2 linked regions of the Rhodopirellula bahusiensis genome follow. The protein of the gene in region 2 interacts with the protein of the main gene of each other region in a pairwise test. Links are inferred from orthologs where the notes say so. Each region holds a gene or a part of one and is shown on either strand. Other genes may lie near its edges. The genes, in order: accC and ribD.

Region 1 (6,487 bases), on a different replicon or contig from region 2:
GCGGCTGACAATCCTTCGGCGATTTGCAGGCCGATCCTAACGATTTCGATCAGTTCCAGCGGGCCTTCGCGATCAAGGCATTGTTGCAAGTTTCCGCCGTCGATGCAGGGCATCACCAGGTAAGGCAATCGAGCGTTCGGGACAACGCTGTAGATCGGTACGATGGAAGGATGCACAATCGCCGCGGCGGCTTGTGCCTCTCGCATGAAGCGGGTCCGCGCCGCACCAACGCCGGCGAGATGAGGGGAGAGGACTTTGATCGCAACCGGTCGATTCAGTTCCGGGTCCAAGCCTCGTAGCACGACGCCCATGCCTCCTTGTCCGATCACGCTGTGAATCGAGTATTGGTCCAAGGTGCCAATTGCAGGCGCGTCATCGACGGCGTCTGAGCGTTGATCCCGCAGTGGTTGCAGCAGGGGACGGATCCAGTCCAAGGACGCGTCGAAGGATCGCTGGGGTTCGGCCGGATCGCTCGGGGGTTTAGAAGCAGGCCGGCTGCTTTGGTCGATGAAGGTGCTCTTGCTGAGGACTTCGACTGTCTCGTCCCACCACATGGGCTCGCCGGCAATTTCCTGTAGTTGCGACCGGCAATGCTGGCAATTGCTGAGATGAAACTCGATGCGATCCGCTTCGGGGGCAGACAATCGCTCGTCAAGCAACTCTCGTAGCTTGTCCAATTCAAAGTGTGGGTTTTGCTTGGCAATCATGATGCGTTCAATCACTCAAACGTTGATGGACGAGTTCGCGAATCCGTTTGAGGATTCGGCACCTGGCGACATAGACCGAGCCTTCGGAGATGCCCAGGTCGGAGGCGACGGCCGCGATGGATTGGTCCTCCACGGCGGTTCGCCAGAACGCGATCCAGTTTCTTTCGCCCGTGCGTGATCGCACCTTGCTTGCGGCCCAGCGAAACAATTGTTGGCGATGATCACGATCAAACTCGTGCGACAATTCTGCGTCCTGTTGAGTGCCGTCGATGCCTTGCTCGTTGGAGGCAACGGCGTCGATGATTCGAACGATGCTGCTGCCTCCATTCAGTTCGCGGCGAGACTGAACCGATCTCAGTCGGTCGATGGTTGCGTTTCGCGTGATTCGGCTGAGCCAACCGCGAAAAGAGCCTTGGGCGGTCACGTCAAACCGCTCGATCGCACCGGCGACCGACATCAGAATCTCTTGCACAATCTCGCGAGCGTCCGCGTCCTGCACCCCACGCCGTTTGATCAGGCGGTAGATCACCGGCTCATAGACGGCAGAGAACTCGGCCCAGGCGAATTCATCCTTGGAATCACGCAGTCTCAAAAGCAGACTTGCGCGAGTCGTTGGTTCGGCGGCGGTGGAATCGAAATCCAAAACGCAGTTCCAGGTGGGTGGACCGACTGTTCAAAGAGTCTCACGGATGTCCGAGCCAAACATTGCGCCCAATCTTAGAAAATGGCGAAAATCCTGGTGCTTGCGATTGTGTCTGTGCCCAGCTTCACTGGTGGTGGTGGCGGATCCAGTTCGCAGCGTCGGCCAGGCTTTCTTCAAACGGCCGGATTTTGTAGTCGAGTTCGCTTTGGGCTCGCGAACTGTCGTAGTAGTGGTATTGGCTCGACATGCCCACGGCGGCGCTGTTGAAGTCAACTTCGTGTGGCAGCAGTTTGCCGACCACGTCGCCGGCGACTCCTGCGATCCATCGCTGAGCCGGCCCGGCACGCATGAGCGGTTGGCGGGCACCCATCGCCTCGGTCATGGCTTTCCACAGTTCGAGGTATCGCATGTTGTGGCCAGCCAAGATGTATTGCCGGCCCGCGGGGATTTTATTGCTGATCAGCTTTTCAGCGGCGCGGATGGCGGCGGCGGCCACGTCTCGCGAATCGCAGGTGCTGTTGCCGCCTGAAGGTGAGAGCGGCCGCCAGGCTTTGCTGACTTCCAGAAGCATCCGGCCGCTGCTGGGTTTCCAATCCCAGGGACCGAGCATGAACCCCGGGTGAACCAAGACGGCTTTCAGGCCATCTTGGACGCCCTGCAAAACGACCTCGTTGCCAGCTCGTTTGCTGAGGACGTAGCTGCACGGGATTTGCCCGCCTGCGTGGTCCAGCGGAGTGTCTTCGTTCGCCACGCCGTTGCGGTCCGCGATACCGAGCGTGTTGACGGTGCCAACGTGAACGAGTTTGCAATCGTGATGCAGGCAGGCGTCGACGATGGTTTGGGTGCCGTCGCGGTTGACGGCCATGCTGTCGTCGAGGCGTTTCCAACCCAGGTGGATCATGCCGGCGGAGTGAATGACCACATCGCAGTCAGCCACCGCATTTTCGATCGCGGTTTGATCGAGGAGGTCGCCGTGAGCGAACGTCGTGTTGATCCCATCGAAGACCTGGGGATCGGGTTCGCCTCGCACCAAAGCGATCAGGTCATGTCCGGCGCCCGACAGTTGGCGAAGGATCGTGTTGCCCAGCAAGCCAGTGCCGCCAGTCACAAAGACTCGCATGGTTATTCCTTGGGGACCAACGGAATCAGGAGTGGCATCGACCAATGGGGTAGCGGAACTCGTCAAGAGTTTCGGTCTGCATCGTGAATTGCCGAAAGTCTTGGCGACTTCCGCTACGGCCAGAACGACTTTTCCTAGCGGTGACGCAACCCTAAGACGTTTGGCCTTCGTAGTTTCGGTCGACGAATTTGGTGTCCACGGTGCCGTTTACGAAGGCTTCGTTTCGGAGGATCCAGTTGTGGAAACCGACGGTTGTGGTGATGCCTTCGACCTGCAGTTCCTTCAAAGCACGAAGCATCGTCGCGATGGCTTGTTCCCGCGTCGGGCGATGGACGATCAGTTTGCCGATCATCGAATCGTAATACGGAGGCACCACGTAACCGGTCTGCACATGCGAATCGAATCGAACGCCCATGCCGCCAGGCACGAACATCGATTTGATTTGCCCAGGGCAAGGTTGGAAGTTCTTCGTTGGATCTTCCGCATTGAGCCGGCATTCGATCGCGTGGCCGGTGCAAGTCAGTTCTTCTTGACGGAACGACAGCGGCAGACCAGCGGCGACGCGAATTTGTTCTTGGATCAGGTCCACGCCGGTGATCATTTCTGAAACCGGGTGTTCGACTTGGATCCGCGCGTTGACTTCGATGAAGTAGAAGTTGTAGTCCTTGTCGACAATGAACTCGACCGTTCCCGCGCCAGCGTAATCCGCACCAGCGATCATTCGCACGGCGGCATCGCAGATCGCTTCGCGGCGGTCTTGCGGCAGGTCGGGGCTGGGGGCTTCTTCGACGAGTTTTTGGTGGCGCCGTTGGACGCTGCAGTCACGTTCGAACAGGTGGCACACGTTGCCGTGCGAGTCCGCGATGACTTGGACTTCGATGTGACGCGGTTGCTGGATGAATTTTTCCAGGTACACGCCACCGTTGCCGAATGCCGCGATGGCTTCGTTGCGAGCCGCTTCGAGTTGGCTCTTAAGAACGTCTTCGGTCTCGGCGACCCGCATGCCTTTGCCACCACCACCGGCGGTGGCTTTGATCAGCACGGGAAAGCCGATTTCTTTCGCGGTGTCGATGGCTCGATCGAAGTCCGCGATCAATCCATCACTGCCGGGAACGACGGGGACGTTTTGCGCGATCGCCATCGAACGAGCGGTGTTCTTGTCGCCCAGTTTGTCCATCGCGGTTGGCGAGGGGCCGATGAATTCGAACCCGCTGCTGCGGCATTGCTCGTTGAACTGAGCGTTCTCTGCCAAGAAGCCATAACCGGGGTGGATCGCGTCGACGCCGGCCACTTCGGCCGTGGCGATGATGCGATCAATTTTCAAGTAGCTGTCAGCGCTTCGGTTGGTGCCAACGCAGTACGCGTGGTCCGCCAACTTGACGTGCATGGAGTCCTTGTCGGCTTCGCTGTAAACGGCGACCGACTCGATACCCATTTCGCGACAGGCGCGAATCACACGCAGCGCAATCTCGCCTCGATTGGCGATCAAAATTCGTTCAAACATAGACTTCAGCCGTCCACCTGGACGCGGAACAAAGGTTTACCGAAATCGACGGCTTGTTGATCGCTGACCAGCACCTCGACAATCTTCCCGCGGCATTCGGCAGGAATCTCGTTGAAGACCTTCATTGCCTCGACGATGCAAATCACGGTGTCGTCGTTGACCACGTCACCGACTTTGACAAACGGCGGCGATTCAGGATTGGCTTTCGAATAGAACGTGCCAACCATCGGCGAGTTGATGGTGATCGTCCCGGCAGTGTCACCGCCGGCGTCGCCACCAGCTGGGGCCGGAGCGGGAGCGGCGGCCGGCGCAGGTGCTGCAACGGGAGCCACTGCGGCGGGCGCGGGAATCATGGCGGGAGCTGTTCCACCACGAGTCAGTTTGATCCGATCGTCGCCCTGTTGCAGGTCCACTTCGTTCAGTTCGTGTTGTTCCATCAACTCGACGATCTGGCGAATCCGATCGATGTCAAACACATCCCCGTCGTCGGGTGTTTCCGATTTCATACGAAGTCCGATACCTGCAAAGTCCAATGTTTCTCGAATCCAGATGGGATCCGAGCAACCTTTTGTGGGTGAAGATTAAGTTTGCACGTTTTACACAACAAGACGACAATCATCGAGACCCTTCGGAAGGGTGCTCAGACGCTCAAATCCATCCGCTGTGACGAGGATGTCGTCCTCAATGCGAATTCCAAATTCGCCCTCGAAATACACGCCTGGCTCTACAGTAATCACCATCCCCTCGCGGAGAACCTCGGTCGACATCGGGCCCATGCGTGGATCCTCGTGAATTTGCAATCCAAACCCGTGTCCGAGCCCGTGTTTGAAAGCGTCGCCCAGCCCCGCTTTTTGCAGAACCTGGCGAGCCGCTCGGTCCACTTCGATGGCTTCCACCCCGTCGCGAATGGCGGAGATCGCAGCTTCTTGTGATTCCAAAACAGCTTGGTAGGCGGCTTCAAATCGATCGGCGGTCGTTGATCTCACTTCGGCTTTGTGCAGTGTCCGGGTCAAGTCGCTGCAGTATCCGTCGACGCGAGCCCCCCAATCGATGAGCAGCGTTCGGCAATCTGCCAGGGCAATGTTGCGAGGGTGATAGTGGGGCAGGGCACCGCTGGGTTCGGCCCCCGCGATCACGTCGAAGGCGACTCCGGACGCTCCCAGACTTCGCATCGTCGCTTCGAGTTCGTGAGCGATTTGCAGTTCGGTCATCTGCGGCGTCAGTTTGTTGGTGACGCTGAGGAAGCTTCGCTCGGCAATCGCGATGGCACGCCGAATCGTGGCCAACTCATCGGCGTCTTTGATCGAACGCAGTGTTTCGACCAATCCGCTGGTATCGACCCACTCCATCGTTTCAATCTGTTCCTGCCACTTCCGAAGCGTGGAAACTTGCACGTGATCAGCCTCGAAGCCAATCGTTTTCAGCGACAAATCGCCCAGATACTCCGCCAGCAACGCGACCAAAGTCTGGCTGGGCGGCCGAATCGCACTTTCCAGGTTCGGGCATTCTTCGGCAATTTGGGTTTCGTAGCGGCGATCGGACAGCAGCGTTGCTTTGCCGTCGGGACGGACCAGCAACCAAGTGCTGTCGCCGGTGAATCCGCTGAGATATCGCACGTTGACTTCGCTGCAGATCAAAATCGCGTCCATCTGCTGGTCCGAATCGGCGATGGATTGCACAAGTCGTTCAATACGCTCTGTCATGAAGTCGATATCCAGTGGTGATGTTGAGTCGGCCGTTTCGCGGCAGATGCTTTTCGTCGACGGACCGAGGCGGAAGCCGCCGCCCGGCGATTGGCACTGTGCGGGCTGGCATTGTGGGCCGAAATTCGGCACCTGTCACCCGTCGGGCATCGACTGATATCATGCCGACGATGGACCGCGAGCCCACTTGGCTCAATCCCCGATCTTTTCCCCGTTGAACCCACCCGCACATCCCGATGAAAACTGACGAACTCCGCGAAAAATATCTGGCGTTCTTTGAGACCAAAGGTTGCGTCCGCCAACCCAGCGACGTGCTCGTTCCGGCTTGGGATCCTTCGGTTTTGTTCACCCCCGCGGGGATGAACCAGTTCAAAGACCACTTTCTCGGCAAGGTCAAACTGGACTTCACTCGTGCGACGACCTGTCAAAAGTGTTTGCGAACGGGTGACATCGACAATGTCGGCCGGACCGCGTTTCACCACACGTTCTTTGAAATGCTGGGCAATTTTTCGTTCGGCGACTACTTCAAGGAAGAAGCGATCCACTGGGCGTGGGAATTTTTGACCGACAAGAAGTGGTTGGGCATCCCCGGCGAGCGATTGACGGTCACGGTCTACAAGGATGACGACGAAGCGTTTGGGATTTGGCACGAAAAGATCGGATTGCCGACCCAACGCATTTCGCGAATGGAAGAAGACGAAAACTTTTGGCCGGCATCCGCTCCGAGCGAAGGGCCCGACGGAGTTTGCGGTCCCTGCAGCGAAATCTATTACCAACTCGAAGACGGCAGCGATGTCGAAATCTGGAACT
Region 2 (6,683 bases):
ATTCAAATCAAAGCTAACTCTGCAGTTGAGTCAGATAACCTCGACTTCGCTTTCTTGACCGGCTTGATCGACGAGCACAAGACAGCTCGCGGATTGTTGTTGGCAACTGCGGGCTCACCGATGTTGCGTCAAACGGCTCAAGCGATGACGGCCCGTGCTGAATCGCTGGCCAACGCCGCCACGATGGCGATGCAACAAGGCAACATGCGTGGGGCTCGCGCGGTTGCACAAGAAGCACTGCAAGCTGACCCGAACAACGCGGAAGCAAAAGCGATCTTGAAGATGGCGACTCCGGAAGGCAAGCGTTTGATTTTGCAAAACGGTGACGACAACCCATTCGATGACATCTTTGGTGGTGGCGGTGACGCGGCGGACGACAGTCCCTTCGGTGCTGAGCCTGCTGCTGGCGACGATGTCTTCGGTGCGGCAGCGGACGATGCACCCGTGATGGACGCTCCTGCGGCTGAGGCACCTGCCACCGACGCCCCTGCGGCGGAAGCACCCGCGGTTGAAGCGGCTCCGGCTGCTGACGCTGACGCTGGCGCTGGCTTCGGTGCCGATGATGATGTCTTTGGAGCACCGGCTGATGTTGCTCCTGCAAGTCCAGGTCCCGCAATGGGCGGTGGCGGTCAATTCGATGGCGGGTTTGGGCCTGTCGTCGGTGACAATGAACTGCGAGAAGACGGCGGCGATTTGCTAGGCCGTTTCCAGCAACTTCGTTCGCGAGAAGAAGGTCGTTTGCGAGGTGAAGTCCGGGCTCAGTTGCGAGAAGCACGTCGTTTGATTCGCCAAGACCCTGTTGGTGTCGCTGGCAGTCTGAAGAGCCTGCTTTCGCGAGTGGAAACCACTCCTGACATTGATCCGCAACTGCGTCGCGAATTGCTCGGCCAAGTCCGTTCCGCGATTCAAATCGCCAGTGCTCGCGAAGCTGACTTCCTCGAGCAAGAAGCCAACCTGGAACAGTTGGCAGCCGGTGCCACCGCATCCGCTCGCTTGTTGCAAGAAACTTATCGACGGGAAGATCGCTTGAAGCGTCTGTCGTCGCAGATGAATGCTTTGATTGACGAAGGGCGTTACACAGAAGCCGATGGTGGCATTTCGTTGGAGATGGCTGCGTTGGCGGGTGACACGATCACTGACGACAGCGTCCTTGGTCGTCACGTGACAGATGAAACGCTTGCTTTGCAAACGTACGCTCGCGATCGTCGTTATCGCGAATTGCGTGAGCGTAACTTTGTGGACGCGTTCTCTTTGGTTCTGAAGTCGGCGGTTCCTTTTGTTGATGACCCGCCGATCGTTTACCCAGAAGCTGAGACCTGGCAGCGTTTGAGCCGTCGACGCATCGAGCGTTACGGATCGATCGAATTGGTGGGCGACAGCGAAACAGAGCGACGCATCGAAGCGAGTCTGTCTGATGAGGTCTCGTACGAATTTCCCGACACGCCGTTGAATGATGCGATTCGTCTGATCAGTGAAGATCGTCAAATTCCAATCCGAATTGACGTTTTCAGTTTGGAAGGCGAAGGTTTGTCGGAAGACATTCCTGTCAACATCTCGCTGGAAAACGTTTCGCTGCGTTCGTTCCTTCGTTTGATGCTGCGTGACCAGAACTTGACTTACATGATCAAAGACGAGGTTCTGAACATCACCACCGTGACTGCCGCGGAAGACAACCTGGTAACCAAGGTTTATCCCGTCGGTGACTTGGTCGTGCCAATCGTCAGCCTTGGTGGCGGCGGTATGGGCGGCGGCATGGGTGGAGGAATGGGCGGCGGCATGGGCGGAGGAATGGGAGGCGGCATGGGCGGCGGCATGGGAGGCATGGGCGGCGGTGGTATGGGCGGCATGGGTGGCGGCGGAGGTATGTTCGTCGTTCCTGATGACGCCTCGCTACGATCCAAAGCTAACTCGCCTGCTGCCTCGACCGAGCCTCAATCGTCCGATGCTGGCTCGGTTGAAAACATCGACCGTGCGATTCGTCTCGACGTTCCAGAAGGAAAGTCGGTCGATCAAGTTTGGTCGGAGCACTTTGCAAATTGGAAAGTCGAATCGGCTCGTGCTCTCACTATCCTTGATCGCCGAGTTCGTGCCACCGTGTCACACTTGAATGTGAAGGCATCGGCAGCAGAAGAAGCCGGCGATAAAGAAGCATCGAAGGCTCACTTCAACGAGATCCGTGCGGTGATCGCCGGTGCGATCTCGGCCGGACACATCCAACCATGGATGTATCAAGCGTACGCCTTGTCGCTGGCCGCAACGGATGCACCCGATTCAGAAGTCGAACGGGCTCTGCTGTCGGCTGCTGACTTTGCTGAGACCCCTGAGGATCTGCTGAACGTCGCTGCTCGTTTGGAAGACATGGGTCAGCTCTCGGCTGCCATGAAGCTATGTCGTCAAATTTCGGCCGCCGACGCAGACCGTCGTGAACCTTATGTGATGGGACTTCGGCTGGCAAAACGTTTGGATCAACCCGCCGATTTGGCTTGGGCTTGCGAAGGTGTCTTGGGATTGGCGTGGAGCGACAAGTTCCAACCGCTGGTCGAAGAGGCTCGTTTGTTGGCTCGTGCAACTCATCAAGAGTTGATGGCTGAAGGCGACAGCGATTCGGCCAAGCAGTTTAGCGAAGCTCTCCGACGTGCTGCTTCGCACGATGCAATCGTGCGTGTCAGTTGGACCGGCGACGCGGACGTTGATTTGTCCGTTGAAGAACCATCCGGAACGGTTTGCTCGTTGGATTCACCCAACAGCACCAGCGGTGGGACATTGCTTGGCGACGCTTATCCGGGTGCACAGGACGATGCCACTGGGCAAGTCTCAGAAACATACCTTTGTCCCAAAGGTTTCTCGGGAGAATATCGTGTCCTGCTGCGACGCATCTGGGGCAACGTTTCAACCGGAAAAGTCACCGTCGAGATTTTGACCGATGTGGGACGTCCTGAGCAGAAGTTCATTCGCCAAGACATTCCGTTGATGGAACAGAACGCGTTGGTGATCTTTGAAGTCAAAGAAGGACAAAGAAAAGAGAAGCTCGCCGAAGCCCAAGTGGAACACCTGGCTGAATTCGGCCGCAACGCCGGTCATGAAGCATTGGGGCAGTTCGTTGGCCCAGCGGCTGGTGGCGGATTGAATGCTCAAGCCGCAAACGCATTGGGAGACAACCGTGAACTGTTGCAGGAATTCTTCAGCGACTATCCCTCGTTGATCCCAGGGGCGAACGGTGGGCCATTCGGAACGGGTGGCTTGAACGGTGTCAACGGTTTCAATCCACAAGGTGGTGTTGGCTACCGACCGGAAATCACAACCTTGCCGGAAGGTGCTTCGATGTCGACCTTGGCCATCATCTCGGCGGATCGTCGTTACGTTCGAATCAGTCCTGCACCGCAGTTCTCGCAGATTGGTGAGATCACCACCTTCAACTTCGTCTCCGGTGATACCGAAGATGGGGGTCAGGGTGCCGGCGGCGGAATCGGCAACGCGGGTGGCGGAGCCGGCGGTGGCTTCGGCGGACTTGGTAACTAAGTCGTCTCGGTCGCGGCAATCTGCCGGCGATAGATCAATCGCACGTCGTTGTCGAATGAGTCCATGCGGCTCATTCGCAGCGACGTCGCATCGGCCAATGTTTTGATTCCCGGATCGCCCACCGGTCCTGGTGCAGAATGGCCTCCGATGCATTTCCCAGCGATGAAAGCGTGCACTTCGTCGATTTGCCCGGCGGCTGCGAAGCTGCCAAGCAATTGACTGCCGCCTTCGACCATCAGATGAGTCATCGCAAGCCCACGAGGATTGTCGTTGCTGCCCAGCCAAAGCAGTGATTGGCGAACCATCTCCACGGGATCGATGGTTTCACATTGCCAGGTCTCGACGTCGTGATCGGCGAGTCTTGCTAAGTCCGCAGTCGCGATTTCTGGTCCCGCGACCAGCCATGTGGGAGTCTGCGACGCCGTTTGGACCAATTGACTTTGCAAGTCCGGGACTCGCGAGCGGGAATAGACCAAGCGAACCAGCGGACCGGAATTGTTCGCGGTTTTCGCGTCAGTTTCAGCGGCAGTCGCAATTTTCGTCGGCTTGGGCAAACGCACGGTCAGCAAGGGGTTGTCTGCTAGAACAGTGCCCATTCCCACTGCGATCGCGTCGACGCTGGCACGGAGTTCATGAACGGCGCTTCGTGCACTCGGGCCTGTGATCCACTTGCTTTCGCCGGTTTTAGTCGCGATGCGTCCATCCAGGCTCATCGCCCACTTCGCGATTACCCACGGCATGCCGGTAAGGACACGTTTGAGGTAGGCGGCGAGGAGTTCTTCGCCTTCTTCTTTTGCAACGCCGGTGATCACCTCAATGCCCGCGGAGCGGAGTCTCTCGATCCCACCGCCATCAACCTGGTCGAATGGGTCGACGACTGAGATCACGACTCGGGCGACGTTCGCTCGTATCAACGCATCCGCGCAAGGCGGTGTCTTGCCATGGTGGCAACATGGCTCCAACGAAACGTACGCGGTCGCTCCGGATGCATCATCGCAATCGGACAATGCCTCGACTTCGGCGTGAGGTCCGCCGAATCGCTGATGGTAGCCCTTGCCGATGCAGATCGAGTCACGAACCAATACGCAGCCGACCGGGGGATTCGGTTCGACCTTGCCTCGACCCTGCGAAGCCAGTTCGATTGCTTTGGTCATCCAGCGGATATCTTCCGCCGAATGACCGTTCGCGGCCGCGTTGGAATCGTTTGGCATCAGTCCATTCCGGGGACCCAAAGTTTGCCGCCACCGGAAGCTTCACCACCCGCTGGGCTCGCAGGAGCTGGGCCGCCGGATTCGCCATCGGGAGTCCAAAGTCCACCGCCTGCAGGTTCCTGCGAAGGTGGGCCCATGCCCGGACCTTGGCGAGGCGTTCCATCAGGATTGATGAGTCCGAGTTGAGCCAAGATTTGCTGCAACCGACCCATCACCTCGGGGTTATCGCTGTGCTTCTGAACGATGGCCTGCACGGTGTTTTGGAACAAGTCAATTTCTTGACGACGTAGTCGAAGTCCGAGTTCCGCCAGCAAAAGGGAAGCGTCCGAAAGCTTGTGTTCTTCGGCGTAGACTTTGGCTTTGTCCAAGTAATCGACCGCTTCATCCGACTCGGTCGCTCGTTGCATCAAGAACGAATAAGCGATGATCTTGGCACCGATGAAACGCCCATCGTCCACCGACTCGGTATCCGCTTCGAGCAAGGCTTTCGAGGCACGTCGGCCGATCGAAGTCGCGGAGATCTGCTGAGCACGCTGAATCAGGTAGATCAGGTTTTCGGGGTCCAGATCGGACGGGTCGATGCGATCCAGGTCACTGCCGGGAATCTCTTCGAGTTCTTCGCCGGTGATCTTTTTACGTTCTACCTTCGGGACGTTGCCAATTTCACAAAGCTGATTGATCAACTCTTCGTCTCGGGCGACCAAGCTGTCTTCGCCCTCGATGTAGCGGATCATCGCAGCACGAAGCAGGGATTTGCTTTCGTCGCTCGCCGCATCCTTCAGCGACACGCCGCCGAGCATTTTGACGGGCGTTGTTGAAAGTGTTTCCGGCACACGTTTGCTGATCAGTTCTTTGACAACCGAATCCAGGTCGGACTGGTGCTCTGGTCGGATTCCGCCAATTTGTGGCGTTGCGATCATCGTCAGAGGCAACTTGCCGATCTCGTCCGCTTGGGTCCAACTGAGATTGGGAGCGACTTCGTTCATCAATTCTTCGACCTGAGCCCGCTTGGACGCTGGCAGACCGATGATCTGAAGTCGAGCCGAACGGTCAGTTTCGCGGCCGAACAGGAACACCGCTGCAAGAGCGACCGGAAGGTTGTCAGCCGTTAGCTTGTCGCCTTCGCCGAGCACGTTGCTGTCCAAAATTTGGAATGCAGATCGCGGGGCAACGTCGCTCTCGTGTTTGACCGATTCCAACGCGTCCGCTGGTAGTTCTTCGAAGCGAGGGTTCGCGATCATCGCCATTTGGTATTCGTCGATCGACTCGACGTCGGCGCTCAATTCCAAGTGATCGACGGCCAAACCATCGGCATCGGGGCTGGCCATTTGCGACATTGCGAGGAATCGTGCACGCTCGTCGAAGCTCAGCTCTTCGCACTGAGAAAGCTTGACCAGCATGTCCGTTTGAGTCGCATGGTCGCCTCTCCAGATGGCACAGTTGAGCAAACCGGAAAGCACGGCGGGCTGAAGCGGTGCGGATCGTTGCAGCGATTCAAATTTGGTTTGGGCGAGTGCCACTTTGTTGTTGGAAAGCAACAAGGCGGCTTCGTCGTATCGTTCGACCCAATCGGCGTTTTCCGGCGGCGGAATGAGATTTGGGACGGCTTTTGCCAATTGATTGACCGATGGATCGCCATTGATCTGTTGCAGCACATTTGCGGCCATCCGGCTGTCTTCGTAGCCCGTCGAGACCAGAGCCAAGGTGGCGTACACACGCGAGGTGAGCAAAATGCCATTGCCCGCCAATGCGTATGCCAGCAGCGAAGCGACGTCCAGAACGAACGAATCGACGGTCTGACCACTTTCGGTCAATGCTTCCAACATCAACTCGGTCGCGGCCGACAAATCCTGACGGAAAAGGGCTGCCGCGGCGCTTTGCGTGAGCGCCAATGGGTTGGACGGTTGCAGGCGACGGAATCGATCTGCGTTTTCTTCCAACGACGTGTATTCA

The links.
Region 1: the proteins of ribD (region 2) and accC interact in binary tests that used the Escherichia coli proteins (3 or more experiments, as listed by UniProt). The link is inferred for Rhodopirellula bahusiensis from one-to-one orthologs.

Annotation. Positions count from the first base shown.
Region 1 is NZ_NIZW01000027.1:7,450-13,936, reverse strand. Bases 1,799-4,601 are described here. They hold accC (acetyl-CoA carboxylase biotin carboxylase subunit), read right to left. Parts: upstream 3,975-4,601; coding sequence 2,622-3,974; downstream 1,799-2,621. Other genes in these bases: CEE69_RS25905 (M24 family metallopeptidase), read right to left, coding at 4,571-4,601; accB (acetyl-CoA carboxylase biotin carboxyl carrier protein), read right to left, coding at 3,980-4,480; CEE69_RS25920 (NAD-dependent epimerase/dehydratase family protein), read right to left, coding at 1,799-2,470. Outside these bases: CEE69_RS25930 (serine/threonine-protein kinase), read right to left, coding at 1-707; CEE69_RS25925 (RNA polymerase sigma factor), read right to left, coding at 715-1,350; more of CEE69_RS25920, read right to left, coding at 1,475-1,798; more of CEE69_RS25905, read right to left, coding at 4,602-5,677; alaS (alanine--tRNA ligase), read left to right, coding at 5,914-6,487. UniProt on the Escherichia coli protein: This protein is a component of the acetyl coenzyme A carboxylase complex; first, biotin carboxylase catalyzes the carboxylation of the carrier protein and then the transcarboxylase transfers the carboxyl group to form malonyl-CoA.
Region 2 is NZ_NIZW01000037.1:19,867-26,549, forward strand. Bases 2,624-5,622 are described here. They hold ribD (bifunctional diaminohydroxyphosphoribosylaminopyrimidine deaminase/5-amino-6-(5-phosphoribosylamino)uracil reductase RibD), read right to left. Parts: upstream 4,731-5,622; coding sequence 3,516-4,730; downstream 2,624-3,515. Other genes in these bases: CEE69_RS29015 (vWA domain-containing protein), read left to right, coding at 2,624-3,519; CEE69_RS29025 (tetratricopeptide repeat protein), read right to left, coding at 4,730-5,622. Also shown: more of CEE69_RS29015, read left to right, coding at 1-2,623; more of CEE69_RS29025, read right to left, coding at 5,623-6,683. UniProt on the Escherichia coli protein: Converts 2,5-diamino-6-(ribosylamino)-4(3h)-pyrimidinone 5'-phosphate into 5-amino-6-(ribosylamino)-2,4(1h,3h)-pyrimidinedione 5'-phosphate.